DNA from 4 places in the Nocardioides sp. NPDC023903 genome. Region 4 is predicted to be linked to each of the others. Evidence: riboswitches for the same ligand, from Rfam matches in the RefSeq annotation. Region 4 holds a riboswitch; each other region holds the start of a gene.
The links. A riboswitch is a leader RNA that binds a small molecule or an ion and turns the genes downstream of it on or off. The one in region 4 is predicted to bind cobalamin.
Positions count from the first base shown of each region.

Region 1: linked by a shared signal. The riboswitch ahead of cobN (cobaltochelatase subunit CobN) and the one ahead of AB0F44_RS18635 (prenyltransferase/squalene oxidase repeat-containing protein) in region 4 are both predicted to bind cobalamin.
Region 2: linked by a shared signal. The riboswitch ahead of AB0F44_RS04305 (ribonucleotide-diphosphate reductase subunit beta) and the one ahead of AB0F44_RS18635 (prenyltransferase/squalene oxidase repeat-containing protein) in region 4 are both predicted to bind cobalamin.
Region 3: linked by a shared signal. The riboswitch ahead of AB0F44_RS04245 (nitrite reductase) and the one ahead of AB0F44_RS18635 (prenyltransferase/squalene oxidase repeat-containing protein) in region 4 are both predicted to bind cobalamin.

Region 1 is NZ_JBEZZS010000002.1:180,658-188,174, forward strand. It holds gene cobF (precorrin-6A synthase (deacetylating)) at 1-422, opposite strand, end outside; gene cobN (cobaltochelatase subunit CobN) at 419-4,024, opposite strand; cobalamin riboswitch at 4,058-4,203, opposite strand; gene AB0F44_RS04360 (GNAT family N-acetyltransferase) at 4,181-4,741, opposite strand; gene AB0F44_RS04365 (helix-turn-helix domain-containing protein) at 4,839-5,459, shown strand; gene AB0F44_RS04370 (hypothetical protein) at 5,452-6,177, shown strand; gene AB0F44_RS04375 (NAD(P)/FAD-dependent oxidoreductase) at 6,159-7,517, opposite strand, start outside.
Region 2 is NZ_JBEZZS010000002.1:167,496-175,012, forward strand. It holds gene AB0F44_RS04285 (cobyrinate a,c-diamide synthase) at 1-749, shown strand, start outside; gene AB0F44_RS04290 (cobalamin biosynthesis protein) at 746-1,672, shown strand; gene AB0F44_RS04295 ((2Fe-2S) ferredoxin domain-containing protein) at 1,660-2,016, opposite strand; gene AB0F44_RS04300 (ribonucleotide reductase N-terminal alpha domain-containing protein) at 2,240-3,937, opposite strand; gene AB0F44_RS04305 (ribonucleotide-diphosphate reductase subunit beta) at 3,937-4,935, opposite strand; cobalamin riboswitch at 5,083-5,300, opposite strand; cobalamin riboswitch at 5,389-5,572, shown strand; gene AB0F44_RS04310 (iron ABC transporter permease) at 5,668-6,717, shown strand; gene AB0F44_RS04315 (ABC transporter ATP-binding protein) at 6,714-7,517, shown strand, end outside.
Region 3 is NZ_JBEZZS010000002.1:154,011-161,527, forward strand. It holds gene AB0F44_RS04235 (tripartite tricarboxylate transporter permease) at 1-1,069, shown strand, start outside; gene AB0F44_RS04240 (ABC transporter substrate-binding protein) at 1,117-2,283, opposite strand; cobalamin riboswitch at 2,387-2,592, shown strand; partial or broken gene AB0F44_RS04245 (nitrite reductase) at 2,648-2,836, shown strand; gene AB0F44_RS04250 (precorrin-8X methylmutase) at 3,482-4,135, shown strand; gene cobJ (precorrin-3B C(17)-methyltransferase) at 4,132-5,676, shown strand; gene cobM (precorrin-4 C(11)-methyltransferase) at 5,673-6,440, shown strand; gene bluB (5,6-dimethylbenzimidazole synthase) at 6,440-7,066, shown strand; gene cbiE (precorrin-6y C5,15-methyltransferase (decarboxylating) subunit CbiE) at 7,512-7,517, opposite strand, start outside.
Region 4 is NZ_JBEZZS010000018.1:45,567-53,083, forward strand. It holds gene AB0F44_RS18625 (energy-coupling factor transporter transmembrane component T) at 1-880, opposite strand, end outside; gene AB0F44_RS18630 (hypothetical protein) at 877-1,488, opposite strand; gene AB0F44_RS18635 (prenyltransferase/squalene oxidase repeat-containing protein) at 1,482-2,555, opposite strand; cobalamin riboswitch at 2,621-2,766, opposite strand; gene AB0F44_RS18640 (glycoside hydrolase family 19 protein) at 2,808-3,443, shown strand; gene AB0F44_RS18645 (NYN domain-containing protein) at 3,454-4,218, opposite strand; gene gatB (Asp-tRNA(Asn)/Glu-tRNA(Gln) amidotransferase subunit GatB) at 4,348-5,856, opposite strand; gene gatA (Asp-tRNA(Asn)/Glu-tRNA(Gln) amidotransferase subunit GatA) at 5,853-7,349, opposite strand; gene gatC (Asp-tRNA(Asn)/Glu-tRNA(Gln) amidotransferase subunit GatC) at 7,346-7,517, opposite strand, start outside.

The DNA.
Region 1 (7,517 bases), on a different contig from region 4:
ACGTCGAGCTGCTCGGCGATCTGGTCGACGACCCGAATCGTGGAGTCGTAGAAGGCAGGGTCGCCCCAGACCAGGAAGCCGACGTCGCCGGGGTGCTCGGCCAGCACGGCGAGATACCGCTCGACCCGGGCCCGGTGCCAGGCGGCAACCGCCGCCCGGTACTCCGCGTCGGTCCCGGTGAACTCCTCACGCCGCTCACGGGGCGCGTCGGCGACCTTGACCACCCGGGCGGGCTGATCGAGATGGCGGTCGAGCAGTTCCTCGCGGGCCCGCACCAGCGGGTCGGGCATGCCCTGCTTGACCGTGCCCGACTTGTCGGTGACCAGGAAGAAGTCGACCGACCGCATCGCGGCCACGGCCTCGAGGGTGACCTGGTCGGGGTCACCGGGGCCGACGCCGATGATCTTGATCTGACGCGTCACTCTTCCTCCAGGTCACCTTCGATGTCGAGGTAGATCTCCTGCATCTGCGCGACGAGCTCGGGGTCGGGCTCCTCCCACAGGCCGCGCTCGGCCGCCTCGTGCAGCCGCTCGACGATGCCGCGCAGCGCCCACGGGTTCGAGGATCGCATGAACTCCTGGTTGGTCTCGTCCAGGACGTACTCGCGGGCGAGCTTCTCGTACATCCAGTCCTGCACCACACCGGCGGTCGCGTCGAAGCCGAAGAGGTAGTCGACGGTCGCGGCCAGCTCGAACGCGCCCTTGTAGCCGTGGCGCTGCATCGCCGAGATCCAGCGCGGGTTGACCACCCGGGCCCGGAAGACGCGGTTGGTCTCCTCCTGCAGCGTGCGGGTCTTGATGGCGTCGGGGGAGGTGGAGTCGCCGACGTACGCCTTCGGCTCGCTGCCGGTCAGCGCGCGGACGGTCGCGACCATGCCGCCGTGGTACTGGAAGTAGTCGTCGGAGTCGGCGATGTCGTGCTCGGCGGAGTCGACGTTCTTGGCGGCGACCTTGATCCGGCGGTAGTTGGCGCGCATGTCGTCGGCCGCCGGGGCGCCGTCGAGGTCGCGGCCGTAGGCGAAGCCGCCCCACGCCGCATAGACGTCGGCGAGGTCCTGGTCGGAGCGCCAGTTGCCGGCCTCGATGACCTGCAGGATCCCGGCGCCGTACGAACCGGGCTTGGAGCCGAAGATCCGGGACGTCGCGCGGCGCTGGTCGCCGTGATCGGCGAGGTCCTCGAGGGTGTGCGCGCGGACGAAGTTGTCCTCGGCCGGCTCGTCGAGGTCGGCCACCATCCGGACCGCGTCGTCGAGCATCGAGACGACGTGCGGGAACGCGTCGCGGAAGAACCCGGAGATGCGTACGGTCACGTCGATCCGGGGCCTGCCGAGCTCGGCGAGCGGGATGACGTCGAGGTGCGTGATCCGGCGGGAGGCCTCGTCCCACTCGGGGCGCACCCCGAGCAGCGCGAGCACCTCGGCGACATCGTCGCCGGACGTACGCATCGCGGAGGTGCCCCACACGGACAGCCCGACGCTTGTGGGGTAGTCGCCCGTCTCGTCCAGGTAGCGCTGCAGCAGCGAGTCAGCCATCGCCTGCCCGGTCTGCCACGCCAGCCGCGACGGCACCGCGCGCGGGTCGACGGTGTAGAAGTTGCGCCCGGTCGGGAGTACGTTGACGAGCCCTCGCAGCGGCGAGCCCGACGGCCCCGCGGGGACGAAGCCACCGTCCAGCGCGTGCAGGACGGCGGACAGCTCGTCGGTCGTCCCGTTCAACCGCGGCACCACCTGCTCGGCGGCGAAGACGAGCACCTGCCGCACGGCCGGGTCGTCGTGGAGCGTCTCGGCGACCGCCGGGTCCCAGCCGGCTGCGTCCATGCGCTGCACCAGATCCTTCGCCTGGGCCTCGATCTCGTCGACCGCCCGGGTGTCGGCGCCCTCCTTGAGACCGAGCGCAGCCCGTAGCCCGGGCACGGCACCGCCGACGCCGCCCCACACCTGCGCGGCGCGCAGGATCGAGAGCACCAGGTTGACCCGCGCCTCGCCCTCGGGCGCGGCACCCAGGATGTGCAGACCGTCGCGGATCTGGGCGTCCTTGATCTCGCAGAGCCAGCCGTCGATGTGGAGCATGAAGTCGTCGAAGTCGTCGTCCTCGGGCCGCTCCTCCATGCCGAGGTCGCGGTGGAGCTCGGCGGCCTTCATCAGCTGCCAGATCTCGCCGCGGATGGCGGGCAGCTTGGCCGGGTCCATGGAGGAGATCCGGTCGTACTCCTCCATCAGCCCTTCCAGCCGCGCGATGTCGCCGTAGGACTCCGCACGCGCCATCGGCGGCACCAGGTGGTCGATGATCGTGGCGTGCGCACGGCGCTTCGCCTGGGCACCCTCGCCCGGGTCGTTGACCAGGAACGGGTAGATCAGCGGCATGTTGCCAATGGCCGCGTCCGGGCCGCAGGACGCCGAGAGCGCGGCGTTCTTGCCGGGCAGCCACTCCATCGAGCCGTGCTTGCCGAGATGGACGACGGCGTCGGCGCGGAAGCCGTTCTCGAGCCAGCGGTAGGCACCGAGGTAGTGGTGCGACGGTGGCAGGTCCGGGTCGTGGTAGATCGCGACCGGGTTCTCCCCGAACCCGCGCGGCGGCTGGATCAGGATGACGATGTTGCCGGCCTGGAGCGTGGCCAGCACGAGCTCGTTGTTGTCGTTGACGAAGAGCTTGCCCGGCGTCGGTCCCCAGGTCTCGACCATCTGTTCGCGCAGGTCAGCGGGGAGATCCGTGGTCCACTTGTCGTAGTCGGCCTTGGAGATGCGGACGTGGGCGTCGGTGAGCTGGGCGTTGGTCAGCCACTCCTCGTCCTGGCCGCCGGCGGCGATCAGGGCGTGGATCAGCGCGTCACCGGCGGCGGTGTCGCCCTCCTCGGCGGCGACGGAGTCGAGGATGCGTACGACCTCGTTGTCCTGCCCCAGGTCATAGCCCTCCTCGCGGAGCCGGCGCAGCATCCGGATCGCGGAGACCGGGGTGTCCAGGCCGACCGCGTTGCCGATCCGGGAGTGCTTGGTCGGGTAGGCGGAGAGCACCAGCGCGAGGCGCTTGTCCGGGTTGGCCGTGTGCCGCAGGCGCGCGTGGTTGACCGCGATCCGGGCGACCCGCGCGGTGCGCTCGGGGTCGGCGACGTAGTGGGGGAGACCCTGCTCGTCGAGCTCCTTGAAGGAGAACGGGGCGGTGATGATCCGCCCGTCGAACTCGGGGATCGCGATCTGGTTGGCCGAGTCGAGCGGCGTGACGCCGTCGTCGGAGGCCTCCCACTCCGCGCGCGAGCTGGTCAGGCACAGTCCCTGGAGCACCGGGATGTCGAGCGCCGCCATCCGCTCCACGTCCCAGGCCTCGTCCTCGCCGCCGGCGCTGGCCGAGGCGGGCACCGAGCCGCCGGCCGCGAGCACGGTCACGATCAGTGCGTCGAGGGTGCCGAGCGCCTCGTAGAGATCGTCGGGGGCCGAGCGCAGCGAGCCCGCGAAGACGGGTACGCCGGTGGCCGCACCGGTCGCGTCGATGGCATCGGCCAGCGCGTGGGCGAACGCGGTGTTCCCGCTGGTCTCGTGGGCGCGGTAGTAGAGCACCCCGATGCGAGGACGAGTCGCGTCGGCCGGCGCGGGTCGCTCCGCGAAACCCCAGGCGGGGACGGTCGCGGGCGGCTCGAACCCGAAGCCGGTCAGCAGGACCGTGTCGGAGAGGAACGCGTGCAGTTGGGCGAGGTTGCCCGGCCCACCCTCGGCGAGATAGCGGTGCGCCTCGGCGGCGACACCCATCGGGACGGTGGAGTGCTCCATCAGCTCGGCGCTCGGCTGCTGCTCGCCGCCGAGGACGACGACCGGGGTGCCGCGCTCCTTGACGGCGCTCAGGCCGTCCCACAGATCGTTGGGCGAGCCGAGGAGCCGGAAGACGACCAGGTCGGCATCGGCCACGACCTGCTCGAGATCGGTCGCTCGCGACGGGTTCGCCCAGGCGTAGTCGGCGCCGCTGGCACGGGCCGAGAGCAGGTCGGTGTCCGAGGTGGACAGAAGGGCGATGCGTACGCGTGCAGAGTCGGCCATGCCGAGTTCCTCCTAGGGGTTCTCGCCCCGTCGATCGGTCGGATAGCCCGCGGCCAGTGTCTGGCTGTGTCCGTGCCCAGATGCTGTACGGACGTCACAGTGGCGGAACCGCCCCGGACTTGCACCGGGTTCCTGCGCCACGAGCGTGCTCGCAGCCTACCCCGCGCGCCGCTCGAGCCAGGTCTCGCGGGTGATCTCGTACTCGACCTCTCCATCGGCGTGACCGGCGAGCGGTTCCGCGAAGTCCTCGTGGAAGGAGCGTACGAAGGTCATCCCGACCGACACCATCGTTGCTCGGGAGGCCTCGTTGACCGCCATCGTCTGCGCGATCACCCGATCGATCCCGAGCTCCTCGAACCCGTGACGGAGCAGCTCCAGCGAGCCCTCCTTCGCGTAGCCCTTGCGCCAGTGGCGCTGCGGGAGCCGGTAGCCGAGCTCGGCGGCATCGGTGCGCGGCGGGTTGTCGGGTGGCTCGAACATGTAGAGCCCGACGGCCTCACCGGCCGAAAACCCGATCCACTTGCCCAGCGCCTCCGTCTCCTTCGCCATCCGGATCCACTTGTGCATCCGCTCCTCGGTCTCCTCCGGCGTGAGCGCGCGGGTGAACAGATGGCGGAGCACCACCGGGTCCGAGTTGAGCTCGACCAGAAACGGCAGATGCTCCTCGCTGAGCGGGACCAGCTCGAGGCGCTCGGTACGCAGACGGGCTTGCGGCATGGGCCAGACGTTAGCCAGGCCGTACGCCGCCGGCACCTGGTTTCTGGGACGGTCCGGTCAATTGACAAATCCGTTTGTCAATTGCATCCTGGATCTTGTGAGCAACGGCATCATCTACGTCGACGAGCCGGACCGAGTGGCCGCGGCGCTGTCGCCTATTCGTCGGCAGCTGCTCGGACATCTGCAGGAGCCCACGTCGGCGACCCAGCTCGCCGCCGTGCTCGAGCTGCCTCGCCAGCGGGTGAACTACCATCTGCGGGCGCTCGAGTCGGCCGGGTTGGTGGAGCTGGTCGAGGAGCGGAAGCGCCGCGGATTCGTCGAGCGGATCGTCCGTGCGAAGCCGGGTGCGTTCGTGGTCGACCCATCGGTGATGGGCCGCGGACCCGAGTCCGCTGAGAGCGCGGGGCGGATCATGGACCAGTTCGCCGCCGACCACCTTGTCGGGGTCGCCGCAGCCACCGTGCGGGATGTGGCCCGCATGCAGGTCAAGGCAGACGAGCAGGGCAAGCGCCTGCTCACGTTCACGATCGAGGCCGCCGTGCGCTTCGCCGACGCCGCCGACGTGCACAGATTCACCGAGGAGCTGACCGAAGCGCTGCGACGCACGGCAGAGGGCTTCGACAGCCCGACCGGTCGGCAGTACCGCGTCGTCATCGGTGGGCATCCCGCCCCAGCAGCGGTGACCGACCCGTCCGAACAGGAGCAGAGCGATGAATGACAACCAGAGCGGCGAGACGCCGCGGATCGAGGTCACCGCGGCGGCCTCGGCCGAGGCCGCTTGGCAGGCCCTGCGGGACCCGGGCGCCATCCGACAGTGGCACGGCTGGGACGCGGATGAGATCGAGGCCGAGATCGACTCGATCTACTTCACCGATGTCGTCGAGGAGGCCGACCGGCGCACCCTGGTCGCCAACGGCGGCGACAGGTTCGACATCCAGCCGAACGGCGACGGCGTCCAAATCACGCTGACTCGTGCGCCGTTGTCCGGCAACCCGGACTGGGACGCCTACTACGACGACGTCACCGAGGGTTGGACGTCGTTCCTGCATCAGCTTCGATTCGCGCTCGAGCGCCGCCCCGGCATGACACGACGCACGTTGTACTTCGCCGATCGCGGCACCTACTCGGGCACCGTCATCGACCGGCTCGGCCTCGACGCTGTCGCCGGCCAGCCCCGGGGCAGCCGCTACACAGCGACGATCGCCGGTGAGGACGTGGCCGGCGAGGTCTGGTTCCGCTCGGCGCACCAGCTGGGCGTGACGGTCGACGCATGGGGCGAGGGCCTGCTGGTGATCGCCGGCACGGCGCCGTCGGACGCCGACCCGGCCGGCACGTCGATGGCCATCCTCAGCACGTACGGCCTCGAGAACGCCGATTTCGGGCAGCTCGACACGAGGTGGGCCGGCTGGTGGGCCGATCACCGGGCGGGGGAGTGATCCTCCGCGGTTAGGTGGCGGAGAGCTCGATGGGCGGCGTGGTAGCCGCACATGCCGTGGACGCCGGCGCCGGGCGGGGTGGCGGCGGAGCAGAGGAACATCCCGGGGATGCCGGTGTCGTAGCCGGCGAGGGTGGGGCGGACGATGAGCTGGCGAAGAGTGTTGGCGCCGGTGGAGATGTCACCCCCGACGTAGTTGAGGTTGTACGCCGCGTAGTCGGCCGGTGTGGTGACATGCGTCGCCACGATCTGGTCGCGGAAGCCGGGGGCGAAGCGCTCGATCTGGGCCAGCACCGCGTCGGTGGCGTCGCCCTCGTAGGCATGCGGGACATGTGCGTAGGCCCAGACCGGGTTGAGGTCTCCGACCGAGCGGGACGGGTCCGCGACGTACTGCTGCCCGAGCAGTACGAAGGGACGCTCGGGCATCCGGCCCGCCGCCATCTCCCGCTCGCTGGCCGCCACGTCCGCGATCGTCCCGCCGAGATGGACGGTCCCGGCGCGGCCTACCTCCGGGTCACGCCACGGGATCGGACCGCGGACCGCCAGATCGAGCTTGTACGCCGCGGGACCGTGCTGCCAGCGCCGCATCGCCCGGCGCGGCCGCTCGGGGAGGGCGGCGCCGGCGATGTCGGCGAAGCCGCCGGGGCTGGTGTCGAACAAGGTGACATCGGAGTCCGGAAGGTCGGCGAGGTTGCGGACGGTGGTGCCGGTGACGACGGTGCCGCCCAGTTCCTCGAGCAGCTCCGCCATCGCGAGGGTGATCGCGTGGGAACCGCCCTCCGCGACCGGCCATCCGTAGCGATGTCCGCTGGCCACCAGCATGGTGCCCACGGCGGCCGTGCCGGGGCGGTCCAGCGGTTGGAACGCGTGCGCCGCGCACCCGGCGAAGAGCCCCTTCGCCGCCTCCTCGCGGAAGGCTCGCGCGAGCGCGGCGGCCGGTGGGGCGGCGCGCATCCCGAAGCCGGCCAGGCGGAACGGATGCCGGGGGAGTCGCAGCATCGGACCGAGGACGTGGTCCGAGATCGCGTCCCAGCCGCGTACGACCGGGCCGAACACCTGCCGCCAGCGCTGTCCGTCGGCGCCCAACCCCGCGGCTGTCTCATCGACTGAGCGATGCAGGAGCGCGGCCGGGCCCTCGTCGAGCGGATGGGCGAGCTCTAGCTCGGGAAAACGCCAGGTCAGGCCGTACTTCTCCAGCTCGAGGCCACCGAGGAACGGTGAGGCCAGGCCGAGCGGATGGATTGCCGAGCAGATGTCGTGGCGCAGCCCGGGCAGGGTCAGCTCGGCGGTGCGCGTGCCACCGCCGACGGTCTCCGCGGCCTCGAGGACCGTCACCTTCAC
Region 2 (7,517 bases), on a different contig from region 4:
CGGTCGTGGTCCACCCGCAGTTCACCGAGCCCCACGCGGCGCTCGAGCAGGCCGGCCACACGGTCACCGAGGTGCGCCTCCGAGCCGAGGACGGGTTCGCCCTCGACCCGGCGGCGGTGCCCGACGACGCGGACCTGGTCGTCGTCGGCAACCCGACCAACCCGACCGGCGCGCTCCACCCGGCCGAGACCCTCCGCGCCCTCCTCCGGCCCGGCCGGCTGGTCGTGGTCGACGAGGCGTTCATGGACGCGGTTCCCGGCGAGCCCGAGACCCTCACTGCGGAGCGCGCAGAGGGCCTGCTGGTCATCCGCAGCCTGACGAAGCACTGGTCGATCCCCGGCGTACGCGCTGGCTACGTCGTCGGCGACGCCGCCGCGATCAGCGACCTGGAGGCGGTGCGTACGCCGTGGTCGGTCGCGGCCACGGCCGCTGCCGCGATGCTCGCCTGCGCCACCGAGCGCGCCAGCGCCGAGGCCCGTGAGCGCGCGGAGCGGATCGCCGCCTGGCGCGACCATCTCGAGGCCGGCCTACGGGACCAGCAGATCGAGTACGTCCCCTCGGCCGCCTCCTTCGTCCTGGCCCGCCCGGGCGCCGGAGTCCGTGAGGCGCTGCGCGACCAGGGCATCGCGGTACGCCGCGCCGACACCTTCCCGGGCCTCGGCCCGGACTGGGTGCGGATCGCGGTACGCCCCGAGGGCCTGACCGACCAGCTCCTGGCCGCGCTGCGCCGGACCCGGGAAGCCTCGTGAGCCCGCGGGCGATCGGGCTCCTGGCCGGCTTCGCGCTGGACCGCCTGCTCGGGGACCCGCGGCGATACCACCCGGTCGCCGGCTTCGGCACGGTCGCGATGAAGGTGGAGCAGGCCTGGTACGCGGACGACCGGGCCCGAGGCGTCCTCCACACCGCGACGCTGGTCGGCGGAGCGGTGGTCCTCGGTGCTGCCGCGGAGCGCCTCGCCCCAGGGCGAACAGGGAAGACGCTGGTGACCGCGGCCGCGACTTGGGGGGTCCTCGGGGGCCGCTCGCTGGAGCGGGAGGCGCTGGCCGTCCACGCCCATCTCGACCGCGACGACCTTCCGGCCGCGCGGCAGCGGCTGACCCACCTCGTCGGCCGCGACACCGACGAGCTCGATGCCTCCGAGGTCTCCCGGGCCGTGGTCGAGAGCGTCGCCGAGAACACCTCCGACGCGGTGGTCGCGCCGCTGGTGTGGGGCGCGATCGCGGGCGTACCCGGCCTGCTCGGCTACCGCGCCGCCAACACCCTGGACGCGATGGTCGGGCACCACAACGCTCGCTACGAGCACTTCGGCTGGGCCAGCGCCCGCCTCGACGACCTGCTCAACCTGCCCGGCTCCCGCCTCTCCGGCCTGCTCACGCTGGCCGCCGCACCGACGCGGGCCCGGCAGGCGTGGGAGGCCTGGCGCCGCGACGCCGCTCGCCACCCGAGCCCGAACGCCGGCGTCGTCGAGGCATCCTTCGCGGGCGCCCTCGACATCCGCCTCGGCGGCACGAACCGCTACTACGGCAACCGGGTCGAGCACCGCGCGGTGATGGGCGACGGCCGCGACGCGACCCCTGCCGACGTCGTCAGCGCCACCACGCTGGCCCGCAGGGTCGGCATCGGCGCGGCCCTGGTCGCGGCGGCGTACGCGGTGGTCGTTCAGCGCTCCTGACGGAAGGCCCGGGCCAGGACCGCGGGCGGTGCCTCAGCGATGCCCGGTCCGCCGGCGCGGGTCCACTGGGCCAGCGCGTCGGCGACCCTCGCCGAGCCGGCCCGGGCGACCCAGACCGGCCGCGCGCCGCGCCGCCGCCCCTCGGGTGAGGGGCCGACCACCACGACGTCGGCCCGCTCGCAGGGGCCGAGGCAGTCGGCGACACGTACCGTCGCCGACTCCCCGGCCGCCGCGTTCAGCGTCGTGAGCACGGCCGCATGGTCCACCCCGGGCGACTTCCGCTCCGTCCCGCAGCAGCATCCGCGGCAGACCGTCAGCGTCGGCCGCCCGGCCGCGTCCCTCATCCCGGCCGCCTTCGGCGGCGGGTCTTCGTCGCTCGCCGCAAGTACACGAGCAAGCTCGGCACTTGGACTCACTCCTCAGCCCTCGCAGGCCGCGCAGTCAGGGCCGTTCTCGATGGCGCAGACCTCGGCGTCGCTCCAGTCGTCCCAGGTCAGGTCGTCGATGGCGTCGGTGGTGGTCGGGGTCTCGTTCATGGTCATGCCTCTCGGTCGAAGGTCGAAGGGATCAGTTGGTGCGGGTCTGCTTGCTGGCCTGGATGCCGGCCCGCGAGCGCAGGTAGTACAGGCTCTTGATGTTCGGGTCGAGCAGGGCCAGCTTGTGGATCTTGCTGATGTACTGCGGGGTCGCGTCGGCCTGGAAGAAGAGGTTGAGCGACTGGGCCTGGTCGATGTAGACCTGCCGGTCCGACGCGCGGGCGAGCAGGATCTCCTGGTCGATCTCGTAGCCGGTCTTGAAGACGTCCTTCTCGTGCTCGTCGAGCCAGTCGACGTGCTGGACCGAGCCGCCGTGGTCGACGATGTCGTCGATGTGCGCCTGGTCGTAGACGCCGCGCTCCTCCATGACCTCGACGAGGTTCTGGTTGGCCCGCGGCATCTCGCCGGCCGAGGTGGTCTGGTTCCAGACGTTGGCGACGTACGGCTCGATGCCCTGGCTGGTGCCGCCGACGATCACCGCGGTGCTCATCGTCGGGGCGATCGCCATCAGGTGGGAGTTGCGCCGCCCGACGCACCACTCTGGGATGCCCGCGACCGAGCCCATCCACCGCGACGCGGCGTCGGCGTGCGACGAGATCCGCTCGAAGATGTCCTTGTTGAGTGCCGCCGCCTTGTCCGACTCGAACGGCACCCGCTGCTTCTGCAGGTAGTCGTGGTAGCCCATCACGCCCAGGCCCAGGCTGCGGGCCTTCTCGGTGTAGCGCACCGCCCGCTCCAGGCCGCGGATCGTGCGGGCCTTGCGCAGGAACGCCTCGGCGACCGCGTCGAGGAAGACGGTGGCGACGTACGCCGTGTCCTGGTCTTTCCACTCGTCATAGGTCGAGAGGTTCAGCGAGGAGAGCACGCAGGTGTAGGAGTGGTCCTCGTCGCTGAAGAGGGTGATCTCCGAGCACAGGTTGGAGGCCTTGTTGGCCAGCCCGTTGGCCTTGTAGGACTCGGTCTGCGCGGCGTTGACCGTGTCGACCTTCCAGATGTAGCCCTTGCCCAGCACGACCCGGATCTTCAGCACCCGCTGATAGCGCTCCAGGGCGTCCTTGTCGCCGGCCAGCATCCGGTCGATGAACGCCTGGCTGAAGATCCAGCCGATGTTCTTGTTGGCGGGCTCGCGGAAGATCAGGTCGGCGAGCTCGAAGAAGTCCGGGTGGTCCACCGGCAGGTAGCCCGCCCAGGAGCCGCGGCGGGTGGCGCCCTGGCTGATCTGGTTGGTCATCTCCACGAAGTTGCAGAAGACCGGGACCACGCCGTTGGCCTTGCCGTTGTCGCTGAACTTCGCGCCACGGGGCCGGACGTCGCCGAGGTACGCCGAGGTCCCGAACCCGTTCTGGGAGAGGATCGCCGCCTCCTTGAGGGTCTCGTAGAAGCCCCAGACCGAGTCCTCGACGTACGACCCCTCGCACGAGACCGGCAGACCCCGGTCGGTGCCGAGGTTGGACAGCACCGGCGTCGACGGGGAGAGCCAGCCGTTCCAGATGGCCTCGAAGAACCGCTCCGTCCAGGAGACGCCGTCCTCGCGGGGGTACATCTCGTCGGCGAGGTCGCCGGCGGTGCTGGCGATGGTCTCGTAGCGCTCCCGGACGCTCTGCTCGGCGACGGTGTACTTGGCCTTGAACATGGCGTAGCCCGCCGTGGTCATGAAGGCGGGCACGATGCCCTCGGCCTGCAGGGCCTTGCGCTCGGCAGAGAGCGCCTCCCAGTTGCTGTTGCTCATTAGAAGCTGAACTCCGTCTCGCCGATGTTGCGGTTGTATTCGTTGCCGGTGACCTGGAAGAAGTCGTGGAACTGGGTGCCGTTGATGCCGCTGTAGAACCACTCGGCGATCGGGTTGACCTCGACGTTGAACAGCGGCTCCATCCGCATGTTCTCCAGGGTCATGTCGATGCGGGACCTCACGAAGGTCTCCAGGTCGGCCTGATCGATGCCGGCGATCGGCCCGTGGTCGAAGAGCATCTCCACGATCCGGGCCTCGTGGGCGTAGAGGTGCTCGGCGACGCCGCGGACCCGGGCGAAGAGCTCGTCGCGTTCGGCCTCGAACTTGTCGGCCGGGACGGTGGCGGCGTACTCCTCGAGGGTGGTGTTGAACAGCCAGGCGCCGCCGGTGGCGTGCAGGTTCTCGTCGCGGGCGGAGAAGTTGATGCCGCTGATCACGTTCTGCAGCAGGTTCTTCCCACCGGACTGGAAGTGCTTGAGGAAGGCGAAGTTGGAGTAGAGGACGCAGTTCTCCATCAGCGTGAAGACGCTCAGCGCGTAGAGCAGGTCCTCGTCGGCGATCGCGTCCCACACGAACTGGATCCGCTCGGCCAGCACCGGGTCGTTCTTGTAGGAGTCGTAGAACTCCTCGGTGTCGATCATCAGGACCTTGTTGAGCTTCGCGTAGAACGGCGCGTGCATGTTCAGCTCGGCGAACGAGAAGGCGTTGGCCATCATCTGGACCTCCGGACGCGGGAACGCGTGGAAGATCCGGTCGCCCCACACCTCGCCGCCGAGGATCAGCTCGTAGATGGTGAACAGCTTCAGCGTGGTCTTGACCGCGGCCTGCTCGGCGTCGGTCATGTTGACCAGGAAGTCCTGCTTGTCGTTCTCGACCGGGATCTCCTCGGCGGTCCAGAAGATGCTCCGCTGCTTCTTGGCCAGGTCCTCGGCCATCGGGTAGTCGAAGACGTACGCCGACTTCTCGGTGCGGATCGGTAGACCCTCGGTGTCGATCATGTCCGTGCCCTTCTCACGCGGGCCCCCGGCCCGCTGGATGTCTCGTGCATCCGTGCCGGGGCAGGGAGGACGGCGGCAGCGCGCCGGGCGGACCCGGTCACGTGGTGCTCGCTCGATCCCCTGACCTTCCCTCGAGGTCGCGGACCCCACCATGAGGTGGGCACTGGCAGGTCTTCGGACTCGTGGGCGTGATCGTGCTCGGTCCTAGTGGCCGTCGCTTCCCAGGAGCCGGCTTGCTCCCAGTGCTTCGTGACGGCGGTCGTTCCCACTCACCGCTGCGGGGCAGTCCCGGGCTCACACCGGGTTCCCTCTTGCCTCTCCCGCCCCGTCGCCGAGGAGGAAGAACCAGCTGCGAGGACCACTATATGCGGGAATTACACCAATGCAACTTCCTAGATCTTGTGTCTGATCGTGTCGCCGGCAACGCCGCGTACGCGGTCTGGAGCACCGTGCTAGCGTGTCGCCCGAGTCGAACGCATCCTGATGGATGCCAGGGAACTCCGGTGTGAATCCGGGACTGGCGCGCAGCGGTGAGGGCGACGGCGACGCTAGGCGCCACTGGGACGTGAGTTCCTGGGAAGGCAGCGTCGCCGGTTGAACCCGAGTCCGAAAACCTGTCGACTCAGATGTACGTCAACGGGCCTCGCGATCAGGCTCCAGGAGACCTGAGAGGCCGACAGCCGTGCAAGCGTCCTGCCGCGATGCGCACCACCCGCACGCCGGAGGGCCGTCGTGAAACGCGCCGCCGGCGCGAACCGCAGAGTGCCCTTCGTACCGCTGGTCCTCGGCCTGCTGATCGCCTCGGTCCTCAGCGTCGTGGTCTCCCTCGCCTTCGGCTCTGAGCGGATCCCGGTCACCGACGTCGTCGCGGCGGTCCGGGACCGGCTCCAGGGTGCTGCGCCGGGGCAGTGGGACGTGATCGTGTGGGAGCTTCGTCTTCCCCGGGCGCTGATGGCGCTGGTCGTGGGCGCGGGCCTCGCGGTGTCCGGGGCCGGGATGCAGACCCTGGTCCGCAACCCGCTCGCCGACCCGTTCCTCCTCGGGATCAGCTCCGGCGCCTCGGTGGGGGCGACGGCGGCGATCACCACCGGGGCGCTGGCCGGCTTCGGCATCTACGCAGTCTCCACCGGAGCCCTGCTCGGGGCGATCGGCGCGGCGCTGCTGGTCTGGCTCGTGGCGACCGCACAGGGCGGGCTCACCCCGATCCGGCTGGTGCTCTCCGGGGTCGTGCTCTCCTCGGGGCTCTCCGCGATCGCCTCGTTCCTGGTCTTCATGAGCGATGACCCTCGCGCCGCCAACTCGGTGATGTTCTGGATGCTCGGCAGCGTCGGCGGCGCCAGCTGGGAGAAGCTGTGGCTGCCCGCGGCCCTCAGCCTCGTCCTGTGCCTGGCGATGCTGGCGCTGCATCGCTGGCTGGACGCGCTCGCCGCCGGCCCGGAGACCGCCGCCGCCCTCGGCGTGAACGTCGCGGCCCTGCGTACGGCTCTGTTCGTCGGGTTGGCGGTCCTGGTCGGGGTCCTGGTCGCGGTCAGCGGCGGGATCGGGTTCGTCGGGCTGATCGTGCCGCACGCGGCCCGGCTGCTCGTGGGCGCGCGGCACCGGGTCGTCCTCCCGGTCGCGGCACTGGGCGGTGGGCTGTTCCTGCTGTGGGTCGACGTCCTGGCGCGACTGGTGGCGCGACCGCAGGAGATCCCGCTGGGCGTGGTCACCGGTGTCGTCGGGGCGCCGCTGTTCCTCCTGCTGCTGGGTCGCGGCAGGTATCGGTTCGGAGGTGGGGGATGAGCGGTCAGGAGGTCGGCCCGGTGCTGCGGCTACGCGGGGTCGGCGCGCGACTGGGCGAGCGCGAGGTGCTTCGCGACATCGACCTCGACGTGCCCGCGGGCACCAGTCTCGGGATCGTCGGGGTGAACGGAGTCGGGAAGTCGACGCTGCTGCGCATCCTCGCCGGAGTGCTGCGGCCGAGCGCAGGCCACACCTACCTCGCCGACACCTCCGGCGTCCTCCGCGAGACCGGTCAGATCAACTCGCGCGAGCGCGCCCGCCTGCTGGCGTACGTCCCTCAGGAAGAGGTCGCCTCGACCGAGCTGCTCGTCGGCGAGATGGTCGCACTCGGCCGGGTGCCGCGCACCCGGCCATGGTCTCGAGGCGGAACGCAGGAGCGCGAGATCGTCCGCGCGGCGCTCGATGCGGTCGGGCTGGCCGATCGGATCGACGACCCGTGCGACCGTCTCTCCGGCGGCGAGCGGCGCCGGGCGGTGATGGCTCGCGGACTCGCCCAGGAGTGCCCGGTGATGCTACTGGACGAGCCCACCAACCATCTCGACGTCGCCTGGCAGCTGCGGCTGCTGGAGACCGTCGCCGACCGGGCCGAGACCCTGGTCGCGACGATCCACGACCTCGACCTGGCACTCCGCTCCTTCGACCGGCTGGCGGTTCTCGGCAGGCCTCGGGACAGCGACCCCGACACCGGCCCGGCGACCGTCGTGGCGCATGGTCCGCCCGCCGAGGTCCTCGACGCCATCAGCGTCGACCTCCACTTCGGCGTCGGCTCCGTCCAGGTGTCTCATCCACACCTCGCCCAG
Region 3 (7,517 bases), on a different contig from region 4:
CGCCTTCACCACGGTGGGGGCACTGCTGGGCCGCTCGGTCTCGCGCGGGCTGGCCGCCCTGGGCGTGGGCATGTTCATCGGGCTCATGGGCGTCGACGGCATGTCGGGGCAGATGCGGTTCACCTTCGGCGTACCCGTGCTCAACGACGGCATCGACGTCGTGGTCGTCGCGGTCGCACTCTTCGCCGTCGGCGAGGCGCTGTACGTCGGTGCGCAGCTGCGCCGGGGACCGCAGCAGCTCGTCCCGGTGACCGGCGGGTGGCGCACCTGGATGTCGCGTGAGGACTGGCGGCGTTCCTGGAAGCCGTGGCTGCGCGGCACCGCGATCGGCTTCCCGATCGGCACTCTGCCGGCCGGTGGTGCCGAGGTCGGCACGTTCCTGTCCTACTCCGCCGAGCGCAAGCTGGCTCGCGGGAGAGCGAAGGAGGAGTTCGGCCACGGTGCCATCGAGGGGGTCGCCGGGCCGGAGGCGGCCAACAACGCCTCGGCCGCCGGCGTGCTCGTGCCGCTGCTGACGCTCGGCATCCCGACCTCGGCCACGGCCGCGGTGATCCTGGTGGCGCTGCAGCACTACAACATCCAGCCGGGGCCGCTGCTGTTCAAGGACCACGGAGACCTCGTCTGGCCGCTGGTGGCGAGCCTCTATATCGGCAACGTGCTGTTGCTGGTGCTCAACCTGCCGCTGGTCGGGCTGTGGGTGAAGGTGCTCCAGATCCCGCGTCCCTACCTGTATGCCGGCATCCTGCTGTTCGCGGCCCTGGGGGCCTTCGCGGTGCACTTCAGCCCCCAGGACGTCATGGTGCTCCTCGTGCTCGGCATCCTCGGCTTCTTCATGCGCCGCTACGGTTATCCCGTGGCGCCGATGGTGGTCGGCCTGATCCTGGGGCCGATCTTCGAGCGGCAGCTGCGCTCGGCCCTGCAGATCGCCCAGGGTGACTGGCTGACGCTGGTGCAGTCGCCGTTCGCGATCGTCGTGTACGTCGCGCTGCTGCTCGCGCTCGGCGGGTCGGTCGTGCTCCGGCGCAAGGAGGAGGACCTGGAGCACGAACTGGTCGAAGCCAGCAGCTGATCCGACCGGCTGCGACCGTTCGGGTCCGGTCGCAGCCCGTCGTCACATCAGCTGCCCGCTGAGGCGATCTCCTGCAGCACCATGTTGCGGGGGCCGTCGGCGGTGCTCTTGACCACCCGCAGGAAGTAGGGCTGGTCGGGATTGTGGTTGGGGTCGAAGGACCAGCTCCCACGGGGGCTGACGATGGTGCCGACCGACCCGAGAGAGTCGGCGATCTCGTTGCGGTTGACGTCGTCGGAGAGGTCGAGCGCCTTGTCGAGGGCGGCCGCGGCGTCGTAGGCCTGCACCGAGTAGACCGTCGGGGTGGCGTCGTACGCCTCGCGGTAGTCCTTCACGAAGGCGTCGTTCATCAGCGAGTCCATCGCGTCGCTGTAGTGCAGGGCGGTGCGCACGCCGGAGGCCGCACTGCCCAGCTCGGACAGCACGTCGCCCTCGGTGAGGAAGCCCGGGCCGTAGAGCCGGACGCTCTTGGCCAGCCCTGACTCGCGGTACTGCTTCACGAACGCCTCCGCCTCCTTGCCGGCGTAGGCCGCGTAGATCGCGTCGGCGCCAGAGTCCTTCGCCTTGTCGAAGAGCCCCGACCACTCCTCGGTCACGCCGGCAGGCGTGTAGCTCTGGCCCGCCACGTTGCTACCTGATGCCTCGAGGGCGATCATGAAGCTGTCGGAGAACTCGTGACCGGTCGCGTCGTCGGAGGCGATGACGTACGCCGAGCCCCGCTCGGTCTCCTTGGCGACCGCCGTCCCGAGCGCGCCGCCCAGGTCCGCGTTGGACGAGGACGTACGCCACAGGTAGTCGGAGCCGTCGGCGAACTCGTCGGCGCCGGCGCCGGTCACGATCAGCGGCGTCTCGCTGCTGATCGCCACGTCCTTGGCCGCCAGCGCCGTCTCCGAGCTCACCACCCCGACGACCGCCTGGACCTCGTCGTCCTGGATCAGCCTGGTCACCGCGGCGACGCCGGTCTCGACACGGTCGCCCTCATCGGCCTCGACGACGTCGATCAGCCGGCCGCCGAGCTTCCCGCCGTGCTGGTCGAGGTAGAGGTCGAAGCCACGGCTCATGTCGGTGCCGATCGACTTGTGGACGCCGGAGGTGGGCACCACCAGACCGATCGAGACCTTCGTCTCCGAGGTCGTGGCACAGGCCGTGAGGCCGAGCGCGAATGCCGAGATGGGCGCGAGAACGAACAACTGCCGGTGAGCCGAGCCTGTCACGGGAGACTCCATCTATGGGGGTGGCCTCGGGAGATTTCGAGTAGGCGAACACTGGCACAAACCGCGGTCGGACAGCGAGCAATTCGGCGCCGTGTCCGCAAGTCGGTAGTCTCGCCCTGCCAGTCGTACTCCATGCCTGATGGGGTCAGGGAACCCGGTGAAAGTCCGGGACTGACGCGCAGCGGTGAGGATGACGGGCGGGGCACGCCCTCCTTCCGGGGAGGACAGCCACTGGAGCCTGGCTCCGGGAAGGCGCTCCGCTCCGATCGATTCCGAGTCCGAAGACCTGCTGGCTCTGGCGGCGCCCGCCGCCAGGTCACCACGTGCCCCGCGCAAGGGCACATGACGCAGAGCAGGTGTCCTGATGTCGCGAGTCCGAACCGACCGGTGCCCCGGAGTCGGTCGTCCGTGGGCGGCCGAGGACGGCCTGCTGGTACGGCTGCGCCTGATCGGCGGGTCCGTCTCGTCCGCCGCGCTGCTCTCGCTGATCTCCGTGGCGGAGACCTACGGCGACGGGCGGATCTACCTCACCGGTCGCGCCAACCTGCAGGTCCGCGGCCTGCCGAGTGTCGACGGCGGCCTTCCGGGTGAGGTGCTCACTGCGCTGAAGGCGACCGGTCTGGTGCCGGCGCAGACCCACGAGCTCGTACGCAACGTGATGGTCTCCCCGCAGACCGGGCTCGCCGGAGGGCGGGCCGACCTGCGCGGCGTCGCGGCATCGCTCGACCGGCTGCTGTGCGCCTCGTCGCGGCTGGCCGCGCTGCCGGGGCGGTTCCTCTTCGTGCTCGACGACGGCCGCGGCGACCTGGTCTCGCGGGAGTGCGACCTCGGGCTGGTGGCACTGTCCGCCGCCGAGGGACAGCTCCGGGTCGGTGACTCGTGGGGGCCGGTCGTGCCGCTCGCCGAGGCCGCCGCTCGGCTGGTCGCCCTCGCTTCACGCTTCTTGGACGTACGCGGCGAGGGGCCGTCCGCGCCCTGGCACGTCTCCGAGCTCGACGCCCCGCTGGTCGAGCCGGTCGCGGCCGACGATCGGGTGCCCGCCGCGGCCGAGGAGCTCGGCTACGGACCGGTGCCCGGCGGCGAGCACATCGCGGCCCCGGACGGGGCCTTGGACCAGGCCGCGGTCTCGGCCCTTGCGGCGCGAACGCCGGCGGTGGTGGTGACGCCGTGGCGCGGCGTACTCGTGCCTTCGCCGCAGGTGCGCCCGACCCGGCGCTACGACTACATCGACCAAGGGCCGGCGATCTACGTCGACTCCTTCGCGACCATCCGCCGCGAGGCCGACCTCTCCGCGGTGCCGGCCGATGCCGAGCGGCTCGCGGTGCGGATGATCCACGGCAGCGGGCAGGTCGATCTCGCCTCCGACCTGGTCATCCACCCGGGCCTGGTGAAGGCCGCGCGCGGTGCGCTGGAGGCCGGTGCGCCGATCCTGTGCGACGCGACGATGGTCGCGACCGGGGTCACCCGCAGCCGGCTCCCGCGCGACAACGAGGTGCTCTGCATGCTCGGCGACGACCGGGTCCCGGCGCTCGCCCGCGAGTGGACGACGACCCGCACCGCCGCCGCGCTGTCGCTGTGGGAGCCCTACCTCGAGGGTGCGGTGGTCGCTATCGGCAACGCCCCGACGGCGCTCTTCCACCTGCTCGAGATGATCCTCGACGGCGGTCCGCGGCCGGCCGCGATCGTCGGCTGCCCGGTGGGCTTCATCGGCGCCGCCGAGTCCAAGGAGGCGCTCGCCTCGTTCGCCGCCGATCACGGGATCGACATCCCCTACGTCACCGTCCGGGGACGTCGCGGCGGCTCCGCGATGACCTCCTCCGCCCTCAACGCACTCGCCCAGGAGCAGGAATGAGCACCCCCGGACGGTTCACCGTTGTCGGCATCGGACCCGGGGATCCCGAGCTGATCACCCTCAAGGCCGCCCGGCTGATCGGCGCGGCTCCGGTGATCGCCTATCACGCCGGGGTGCGCAAGCAGTCGCATGCTCGCCGGATCGCGTCCTCTCTGATCCCCGCCGGCGCGGTGGAGGAGGAGCTGCGCTACCCGGTCACCACCGGGACCACCTCGCACCCGGGCGGCTACGTCGGGGCGATGGCCGAGTTCTACGAGTCCTGCGCGGTCCGGCTCTCCGCTCATCTCGACGCCGGCCGCGACGTGGTCCTGCTCGCGGAGGGCGACCCGCTCTTCTACGGCTCCTCGATGTACCTCCACGACCGGTTCAAGGAGGTCTACGAGACCTCCGTCGTGCCGGGCGTCCCCGCCTTCGCGGCGGCCACCGCGGCTGTCTCCACGCCGCTGGTGCGCCAGACCGACGTGCTCACGGTGCTGCCGGGGACCCTGCCCGAGCCCGAGCTCGCCCGTCGTCTGGCCGACACCGAGGCGGCGATCATCATGAAGCTCGGCCGGACCTTTCCCGCGGTTCGTTCCGCGCTCGCGGCTGCCGGGCGGCTCGAAGGTGCCTGGTACGTCGAGCGTGCCTCCCAGCCCGAGGAGCGCTGGCTGCCGGTGGCCGACGTCGACCCGTCCTCCGTGCCGTACTTCTCCCTCATCGTGGTTCCGGGAGACACGGCTCCCGCACCTGCCGCCGCGCGGCTGCGGCAAGAGCTACCCGCGGTCGAGCCTGTCGAGGCGATGCGCGGGGGCGTCTCGACAGACTCGACCAGCGGGGAGGTGTTGGTCGTCGGGCTCGGGCCCGGGCCGGACGGGTGGCTGACGCCGGAGGTGAGCTCGGCGCTGGCCGAGGTCGGCCACGTCGTCGGCTACGCGCCGTACGTCAACCGGGTGCCGCAACGCGAAGGGCTGCGGCGGCACGCGTCGGGCAACACCGTCGAGGTCGACCGGGCCCGGCACGCCCTGGACCTGGCGCTCGCGGGGGAGCGGGTCGCCGTCGTCTCCGGCGGTGACGCCGGGGTCTTCGGGATGGCGTCCGCCGTGTTCGAGGCTGCCGAGGATCCGGCCTATGCCGGCGTACGCGTCCGGGTGCTGCCCGGGGTCAGCGCCGTCCAGGCGGTGGCCGCGCGGGCGGGCGCCCCGGTCGGGGCCGACTTCGCGGTGATGTCCCTCTCGGACCGGCTCAAGCCGTGGACCGTCGTCGAGGACCGGCTGCGCGCGGTCGCTGCCGCTGACCTCGTGCTGGCCATCTACAACCCGGCCTCGCGCTCGCGCACCGAGCAGATCGGCCGGGCTCGCGACGTACTCCTGGAGCAGCGCAAGCCGGACACCGTCGTCGTTGTCGGCCGCGACGTCGGGCGGGCCGAGGAGTCGCTGACGGTGACCACTCTCGGTGACCTCGACCCAGAAACCATCGACATGAAGTGCCTGGTCATCGTGGGGGCGAGCTCGACCCGGGCGACCGCGGCCGGGCAGGTCTGGACGCCGAGGTACGTGCAGTGACCGCCCCGCAGACCGTCCACTTCGTAGGCGCCGGCCCCGGCGCGGCCGACCTGCTGACCGTACGCGCGACGAGGCTGCTCGAGGCCGCCGACGTGGTGCTCTACCCCGGCACCTACCTGGACCCCGAGGTGCTGGCGCACTGCAGCCCCGCGGCTGAGCTGGTCGACACCCAGAAGCTCGATCTGGACCAGATCGTCGACGCGATCGTCGCCGCTCACCGGGGCGGCAAGCAGGTCGTACGCCTCGTCTCCGGCGACCCGTCGGTCTACTCGGCGGTCGCGGAGCAGACCCGGAGGCTCGACGCCGCCGAGGTCCCCTGGGACGTCACGCCTGGGGTCCCCGCCTATGCGGCGGCGGCCGCGCTCGTCGGACGGGAGCTGACCGTGCCGCTGGTGGCGCAGTCGGTCGTCCTCACCCGGACGCAGGCCCGGTCGACGGCCATGCCGGAGGGTGAGTCCCTGCCTGCGTACGCCGCGACCGGTGCCACGATCGTGCTCCACCTGGCGATCCGGCGCACCCGCGAGCTGATGGCCGAGCTGCTGCCCTACTACGGCCCGGAGTGCCCGGTCGTGGTCGTCTACCGTGCCAGCCAGCCCGAGGAGCGGGTGCTGCGCGGGACGGTGGCGACGATCGCCGACGCGGTCGAGGACGCTGGTCTGAGGCAGGCAGCCGTCATCCTCGCCGGGCCCGCGCTGGCCCGCGACGGAGGCGAGTCGTTCCTCTACGACGTTGCTCGCCCGCGAAACCTGAAGGAGCGTGCCTGATGGAGCTCTACGACGCGATCAACCGGCGCCGGGACACGCGTGCGGAGTTCACCGGCGAGCCGGTCGATCCCGCTGTGCTCGAGCGGGTCCTGTCGGCCGCCCACGCCGCCCCGAGCGTCGGGATGACGCAGCCGTGGGACTTCGTGCTGGTGCGCTCGCCGGAGACGCTGTCGGCCTTCCGCGAGCACGTCGCCACCGAGCGGGACGTCTTCGCCTCCTCCCTCTCCGGCGAGCGGGCCGAGACCTTCTCTCGGATCAAGATCGAGGGCATCTGCGAGTCCGGTCTCGGGGTCGTCGTCGGCTACGACCCGACCCGCGGCGGGTCGCAGGTCCTCGGGCGGCACGCCATCGCCGACGCCGGGCTCTACTCGACCGTCCTTGCGATCCAGAACCTCTGGCTCGCCGCCACCGCCGAGGGTCTCGGTGTCGGCTGGGTCAGCTTCTACCGTGAGGAGTTCCTGCGGTCGCTGGTCGGGCTTCCGTCACACGTACGTCCGGTGGCCTGGCTCTGCGTCGGTGCGGTCGAGGGGGTGCCTGAGGTGCCGGATCTGGAGCGGTTCGGGTGGAGGCATCGGTCGGGGCTGTCGTCGGTGGTTCATGAGGAGAGGTATCTCTCGGGGCGCTGAGGGTGCCGTATTTTGTGGTTGGGGTTTGCCGCCGACCTGTTCTTGGAGGGTGTTCTCGGCGACGCCCGGAGTAAAGGACGGCCTTCGGCCGCCGGCTTCGCCGGTCGCCTGCGGCGATCCTTGACACCGGTCGTCGCCGAGAAATTTGGCTGGTTATCGGGTCGGCGGCAGGGGTTTGGCGCGGAGTTTTGAGTTGGGCACGGGCTTGGGGATTTTGGGTTGTCCCGATCCCGGGCAGTCGGGCGGTTGATCGGTGGAAGAAATTTTTCTTTCACGCTGCGACTCCACTCGGTGAAGGACCTGGAGGCGAACGAAAATTCGTTCGGTGCCGAGACGTCCAGTCGGACCGGTTTGGTCGGGGAAGGAATTTTCCTTCCGCAGGTGTGGGGTCAGGCGCGCGGCGGGCGAACGAATTTTCGTTCGCCCGAAGTACCCCGAGCGCCAGTTATCG
Region 4 (7,517 bases):
CGGTCCGCGTCACCCGACGGCCGGCGAGTGCCAGCCCTCCGGCGGCGGTGCCGACGCCCAGGCTCAGCATGGTGGCGGCCAGCCAGCCGGGCGTGGTGCCGTCCAGCACCGCGTAGACGCCGGCGCAGAGCCCGACGAGGGAGACCAGCATCAGCACCGAGGTGATCCGCCTGGTGGCGACCGGAACGCCGGCCGTACGTCCGTAGCCGCGGGTGTCCATCCCCGCCGCCAGCGCCATCGACCGCTCCAGGGCGTCCTCGAGCACCGGCACCAGAAAGCGGCGCAGGCGCCTGACGTTTCCGGTCGCACCGGCACGCAGCCGTTGCGCCGCGCGCACCCGCTGCACCGACTCGGCCAGCTGCGGCAGCACCGTCACGGCGACCACGACCGCGGTGCCGATCTCGTAGAGCGCCGGCGGCAGCGAGCGCAGCAGCCGCTTCGGGTTCGCCAGAGCATTGGCCGCACCGACGCAGATCACGATGACGCCCAGCCGCAACCCGTCGTAGAGGCCGGCCAGCAGCGCCTCGCGGGTGAGCGGCCCGAGCAGCCTGATCCCCAGCACCCACTCCGGGAGCGGGATCTCGGGCAGGTCGATGAGAACGTGGCCCGGCACCGCACCCAGGAGCACCCGGAAGAGCACCCGGGTCACGACGATGAACACCGCGAGGCCGACGTAGAGCCGGAACGCCTTCGCCCACGGTTGGTCGCCTCGGCGCGCGGCGACCACGACCGACACCACCCCCACCAGGAGCAGGAGCAGCAACGGGTTTGTGGTGAAGGAGGCGTACGCAGCCAGGCCGATCGCCCACACCCACCAGGCGACGGGGTGCAGATCGCGGGGCAGGTGCGCGACCGCGGCCGTACGGAACAGGGTGCTCATCGCCGGCGCCACCACACGGCACCGGCGACGGTGAAGAGTGCGAGGATCCCCGCGGGCGCGACCCAGGCGGGCAGATGCTCGGGGGCCGAATCTTTCGATTCTTCCGGAAATAACTCCGGCGACGGGCTTGAGGGCGCCCCCACAGCATCCCCAAGCTCCGTCGCCGGAGCGGTAACGACATCGTCGTCTATCCACGTGAACGCAACACCCTGCCCGGAGGTCACGCTGATTTCGGTAACATTTCTGGAGGCATAGCTCCAGGCCGCCGAATCGTCGGTGATCCACAGCGACCAGTACGCGTCGGCAGGCGGCATCTGGGCGCAACCCGCCGCCTTCGGGCGCTCATCGACGCGGCATACGACGCTGGGCATCGAGGTCACATAGGTGAGCGGATGTCCCGCCTTCTCGAAGAGATCGGCGCCGGTGTCGCCCTCCTCGGGCTGGACACAGGTGACCTCAGGCTCGCCACCCAACGCGTTGGGCTCGACGACGACGGTGACGCCGTCGCACGTCTCGGCGGCAGACGATGCGGCGACCGGGACGAGGACGGGTGCGGTGGCCCCGGCGAGGATCGCGAGGGCCACCAACGAGGACCGCAGGATCAGCACGAGCTCTTCGCGGTCGCGTCCTTGGGCAGGAAGACCAGCGACGGCAGCGCCTGAGCGGCGGCGAGGCGGTACATCCCCTCGGACTCCTTGGTCAGGCCCTTGGTGTTGCCCTCGGTCAGCGCGGCGTCGTCATAGGCCACCGCGCCGGCGTCGTCGCCACAGGTCACGACGTGGTCAGCAACCCAGGCTGCCGCCTTCTCCGCGGCAGCGGTCTCACCCGCGCGACCGAACGCCCACCCGGCCAGGCCGGTGGTGTTGGAGTTGGCGATGTTGCCGGTGGCGGCCTTGAACGACCCGTCCTTCGCCTGGGTCTCCTTCAGCCACTCGACACCGGCCTCGACGGCCTTCTCCGCCTCCGGGGACGCAACCCCGGACAGGGCGATCAGCGCAAACGCCGTGGCGTCGGCGTCCGGGACGGCCTTCGGGTCGGCGTCGCAGGTCTGGTCAGCAGCGGCGGGGTCGGCCGTGAAGGTGACCCGGAACCACCCCTCCTCGCACTGCTGCCCGGCCAGGAACTCCGTCGCGGCGGCGGCTTCCTTGCTCTCGGCGTTGTTCAGGGCCCACACGGCGTACGACTGTCCGATGGTGTTGGAGTAGTCGGCCGCCTTCTTGTTCTTGGGGTCGAGCTCGTCGGCGATGCGGCCGTTCTCGGCGACCGTGCCCTCGAGCTGCTTCAGCAGACCGGGGTCGGAGGCGTCGACGTTCTGCTGGAGGACCAGCGCCTTCGCAGTGGCCCCTGCCGAGGTGACCGTGCCGAACCCGGGCGAGGTGTAGGCCTTCTTGTTCTCCATCACGGCCGTGGCGATCGTCGAGATCTCCTCGTCGTAGCCACCGACCTCTGCAAGCGCGATCCCGATGTCGGCGCTGAGCCCGAAGTCGTCGGTGCCGTACTGCGCGTTGCGGGCCACGCCCTCCGGCGCCTGGGCCACGAGCCAGTCGGCCACCGAGGTGGACACCTTGGCGTCGTAGGTGGGCTTCTCCCCCTCCTCGACGGCTTTCTCGCCACAGCCGGCGAGCGAGGTGAGGGCGAGGGCGGCGGCGATGCCACCGAGGACGGTCTTCTTCATGGTTCCTTCCGCGCTGTTCGTCGGGAAGGCCCAGGGCCGACCCGCTGCTTTCCACGACAGCGTCAGGTCAGTACGCGTCCGTCGGCAGGTGCTCCGGCTCGCTCAGGACACTCGGTGCCTGGGCCTACGGTTGCGGGTCAGCGCCGGGATTCGACCGGCTTCCCCCACCACGGCGTGTGTTGATTGAGGCGCCCATCCTATGCCGGGCGAGCCGTGCTTGCGGGATCGCCACCGAGCAGTCACTCTGTCCCCATGCGCCACAGGATTCTCGGCCTTGTCGCAGCATCGATCTCGGCCACCCTTCTCGCCCTCTCCCCGACCACGACGGCCGGCGCCGAGGAGGCACGGACGTCGGTCACGTACGCCGATCTGGTCGCCATGTTCGGCGAGAAGGTCGGCGACCGGAGCACCGTCGAGACCGGACTGCCGAGCCTCAACCGCGCGATGGCCGACGCCGGGATCACCACCGCCTACCGGCAGGCCGCCTATCTGACCACGCTCGCCAACGAGAGCTCCTTCCACCACGACGCCAAGGGCCGCGACAAGCGGAAGTTCACCGGCCGCGGCTACATCCAGCTGACCGGCGAGGCCAACTACACCGACGCCGGGACCTACTTCGACATCGACCTGCGCCGCCGCCCCGAGCTCGCCCGGTCGCTGGACTACAGCGCCCCGATCTCGCGGTGGTACTGGACCGTCGCCCGTGACATCAACCCGCTCGCCGACGCTCTAGACATGGGCAAGGTCAACGCGGCGATCGGCTACCCCTCCAACAAGAAGGAGGACGCCGAGCGCTGCCGCGACTTCAAGGCCGCGCTCGAGCATCTCCACGGGTCGGTGCCCAAGGGCGTCAGATGCGCCCGCCCGGCCTCCGCGCAGACCCGGTAGAGGACGTACGTCATTTCTTGGTGCGCTTGTCGCTGACCGCGATCGCCGAGGTGCCCTCGTCCTTGAGCTCGAAGAGGTCGATCGCCTTGATGAGCTTGGTCCAGGTGGCGTACCCGTAGTTGCGCGGGTCCTCGGAGGACTGGTTGCGGATGCGGGAGACCACGGTGCCGACCAGGGCCCAGCCGTCGTCGTCGGCGGCCGCGGCGATGGAGTTGCGCAGCAGCTGGATCAGCCGGGCGTTGCGCTTCAGCGCCTGCCCGTTGGTCGCCGATGACGACTGCTTGCGAGTACGCGTGGCCCCGGGCTCGGCGTCGACCTCGGTCTCCTCCTCGGAGCTCCCGAGCTTCTCCACCACGGTGAACCGGGTGCAGGCGCTCTTGAACGGCGCCGGCGTCTTCTCCCGGCCATAGCCGTAGACCGCGCGGCCCTTCTCCCGCAGGTAGTGCACCAGCGGCGTGAAGTCGGAGTCGGAGGAGACCAGCGCGAACGCGTCCGGGATCGCCGCGTGCAGCAGCTCGACGGCGTCGATCGCGAGCGCCATGTCGGAGGCGTTCTTGTGGGCGGTCAGGTCGAACTGCTGCATCGGCCTGATCGCGGCGTCGTGCAGCTCCTCGATCCAGCCCTTGAGCTCGGACTTGGTCCAGTTGCCGTACGCCCGCCGGATCGTCACCTCGCCGTACTCGGCCAGGTCGTTCAAGATCTCGTCGATCTTCGAGGCAGGCGCGTTGTCGGCGTCGATGAGCAGTGCGATGCGGAAGGGCTCGGTCACGGTCACGCCGGACAGTCTGCCAGTGCACCCCATCGCCGAGTCGGCTCATCCTGACCAAAACCAACGCCGAGTCGGCGCGTCATGACGCGCCGACTCGGCGGGGTTTGTTGTCAGGACGAGCCGACTCGGCGTGGGTTAGGAGAGCTTCTCCAGGATCAGCTCGCGGACGCGCATGGCGTCGGCCTTGCCGCCGGTCGCCTTCATGACCGCGCCGATGAGCGCACCGGCCGCGGCCTGGTTGCCGCCGCGGATCTTCTCGGCGACCGCGGGCTGGGCGTCGATGGCTTCGTCGACAGCTGCGCCGAGCGCGCCGTCGTCGGAGACCACGGCGAGCCCGCGGGAGTCGATGATCTCGGAAACCGTGCCCTCACCGGCGAGAAGACCCTCGAAGACCTGACGGGCCAGCTTGTCGGTCAGCGTCTTGGCGTCGACCAGCTTCTGCACCTCGGCGACCTGCACCGGGGTGACACCGAGCTCGGCGAGCTCGACGCCACGGTCGTTGGCGCTGCGGGACAGCTCGGCCATCCACCACTTGCGGGCCGCCTGTGCGGAGGCTCCTTCGGCGACCGTCGCCTCGATCAGCGACAGCGCGCCGGCGGCCCAGACGTCACGCATCTCCAGGTCGGAGTAGCCCCACTCGACCTGCAGGCGAGCCCGCTTGTCAGCAGTACGCTCCGGCAGGCTCGCGCGCAGCTCCTCGACCCACTCGCGCGACGGCGCGACCGGGACGAGGTCGGGCTCGGGGAAGTAGCGGTAGTCGTCGGCGTCCGACTTCGGCCGGCCGGCCGAGGTGGTGCCGGTGTCCTCGTGGAAGTGGCGGGTCTCCTGGAAGATCGCCTCCCCCGCGTCGAGGATCCCGGCGTGGCGCGACATCTCGAAGCGTACGGCCCGCTCGACCGAGCGCAGCGAGTTGACGTTCTTCGTCTCGGTGCGGGTGCCGAGCTCGCCGGAGCCCTTCGGGGACAGCGACAGGTTGACGTCGCAGCGCATCGAGCCCTGGTCCATGCGTACGTCGGAGACGCCCAGACCCAGCAGGATCTCGCGCAGCGCGGCGACGTAGGCCTTCGCCACCAGCGGCGCCTTGGCGCCGGTGCCGAGGATCGGGCGGGTGACGATCTCGATCAGCGGGATGCCGGCGCGGTTGTAGTCGACCAGCGAGTAGTCGGCGCCGTGGATGCGGCCGGTCGCACCACCGATGTGGGTGGTCTTGCCGGTGTCCTCCTCCATGTGGGCGCGCTCGATGTCGACCCGGAAGATCTCCCCCTCGACCTCGACGTCGAGGTAGCCGTCGTAGACGATCGGCTCGTCGTACTGGGAGGTCTGGAAGTTCTTCGGCATGTCCGGGTAGAAGTAGTTCTTCCGGGCGAACCGGCACCACTCCGCGATCGAGCCGTTGAGCGCGAGACCGATCCGGATCGCGCTCTCCACGGCCTTGGCGTTAACGACCGGCATCGAGCCGGGCAGGCCGAGGCAGGTCGGGCAGACCTGGGAGTTGGGCTCGCCACCGAACGTCGCAGGGCAGCCGCAGAACATCTTGGTGTTGGTGTTGAGCTCGACGTGCACCTCGAGCCCGAAGGCCGGGTCGTAGCGCTCCAGCACCTCGTCGAAACCGACAAGACCCAAAGAATCAGGCACAGCGGTCATCGGGCCACCTCCAGCTTGTCGATCGAGAGCACCGGGCCGATGGCGCCCTCGAGCGCGGCACCGACGCGGTAGAGACGGGCGTCCTCCAGGACGGGCGCCAGGAGCTGTACGCCGACGGGCAGCCCGTCCACGTCGGAGACCCCGGCCGGGATGGAGATGCCGGGCGTGCCGGCCAGGTTGGCCGGGATGGTGGCCAGGTCCTGCATGTACATGGCCAGCGGGTCGTCGAGCTTGGCGCCCAGCGGGAACGCGGTCGACGGGGAGGTCGGCGAGACCAGCACGTCGACCTGCTCGAAGGCCTTCTTGAAGTCCTCGATGATCAGCGTGCGGATCTTCTGCGCCTGACCGTAGTAGGCGTCGTAGTAGCCGCTGCTGAGCGCGTAGGTGCCGAGGATGATGCGGCGCTTGACCTCGTCGCCGAACCCGGCGTCACGCGACGCCTTCATGACGTCCTCGGCGCTCGGGTCGCCGTCGGGGGTGACCCGTAGGCCGTAACGCATCGCGTCGAACTTGGCCAGGTTGGAGGAGCACTCCGCCGGCAGGATCAGGTAGTAGGCCGCCATCGCGTGCTCGAAGCTCGGCGTGGAGACCTCGACGACGTCGGCACCCAGCTTGGTGAGCAGGTCGACCGACTCGTTGAACTTGCGCATCACGTCGGGCGCCCAACCCTCGCCGGCCAGCTCCTTGATGACGCCGACCTTGAGACCCTTGAGGTCACCGGTCGCGCCGGCACGGGCCGCGTCGACGAGCCCGGTCACCGGGGTGGTCGTGGAGGTCGAGTCGAGCGGGTCGTGGCCGCCGATGAGCTCGTGCAGCAGGGCGCTGTCGAGGACCGTGCGGGTCACCGGACCGACCTGGTCCAGCGAGTTCGCCAGGGCGACCAGGCCGTAGCGGGAGACGGACCCATAGGTCGGCTTCACGCCGACGGTGCCGGTGACGGCACCCGGCTGGCGGATCGAGCCACCGGTGTCGGTGCCGAGCGCCAGCGGCGCCTCGAAAGCGGCGACGGCCGCGGCCGAACCACCACCGGAGCCGCCGGGGATCCGGTCGAGCTTCCACGGGTTCTTCGTCGGGCCGTATGCGGAGTGCTCGGTGGAGGAGCCCATCGCGAACTCGTCCATGTTGGTCTTGCCCAGGATCGGCAGACCGGCTGCCTTGATCTTCTTGACCACGGTCGCGTCGTAGGGCGGGACCCAGCCCTCGAGGATCTTCGAGCCGCAGGTCGTCGGCAGGCCGGTGGTGGTCAGCACGTCCTTGACCGCGATCGGTACGCCGTCGAGAGCATGCAGCGCGTCACCGTTGGCCCGGCGCGCGTCGGAGGCGGCGGCCTGGGTCAGTGCGCCCTCGGCGTCGATGTGCAGGAAAGCGTGGACGTCGCCGTCGACCGCGGCGATCCGGTCGAGGTGGGCCTGGGTCAGCTCGACCGAGGTGGTCTCACCGGCGGCGAGGGAGTCGGCCAGCTCGGCGGCCGACTTCAGGATCAGGTCGCTCACTGCTCGTCCCCCAGGATCCGCGGCACCGAGAATCGCTGCTCCTCGACGCTCGGCGCGCCGGAGAGCGCCTGCTCCGGCGTCAGACCGGGCACGACGACGTCCTCACGGAAGACGTTGGTCATCGGAAGCGGGTGGGAGGTGGCAGGCACGTCGTCGCCGGCAAGCCCC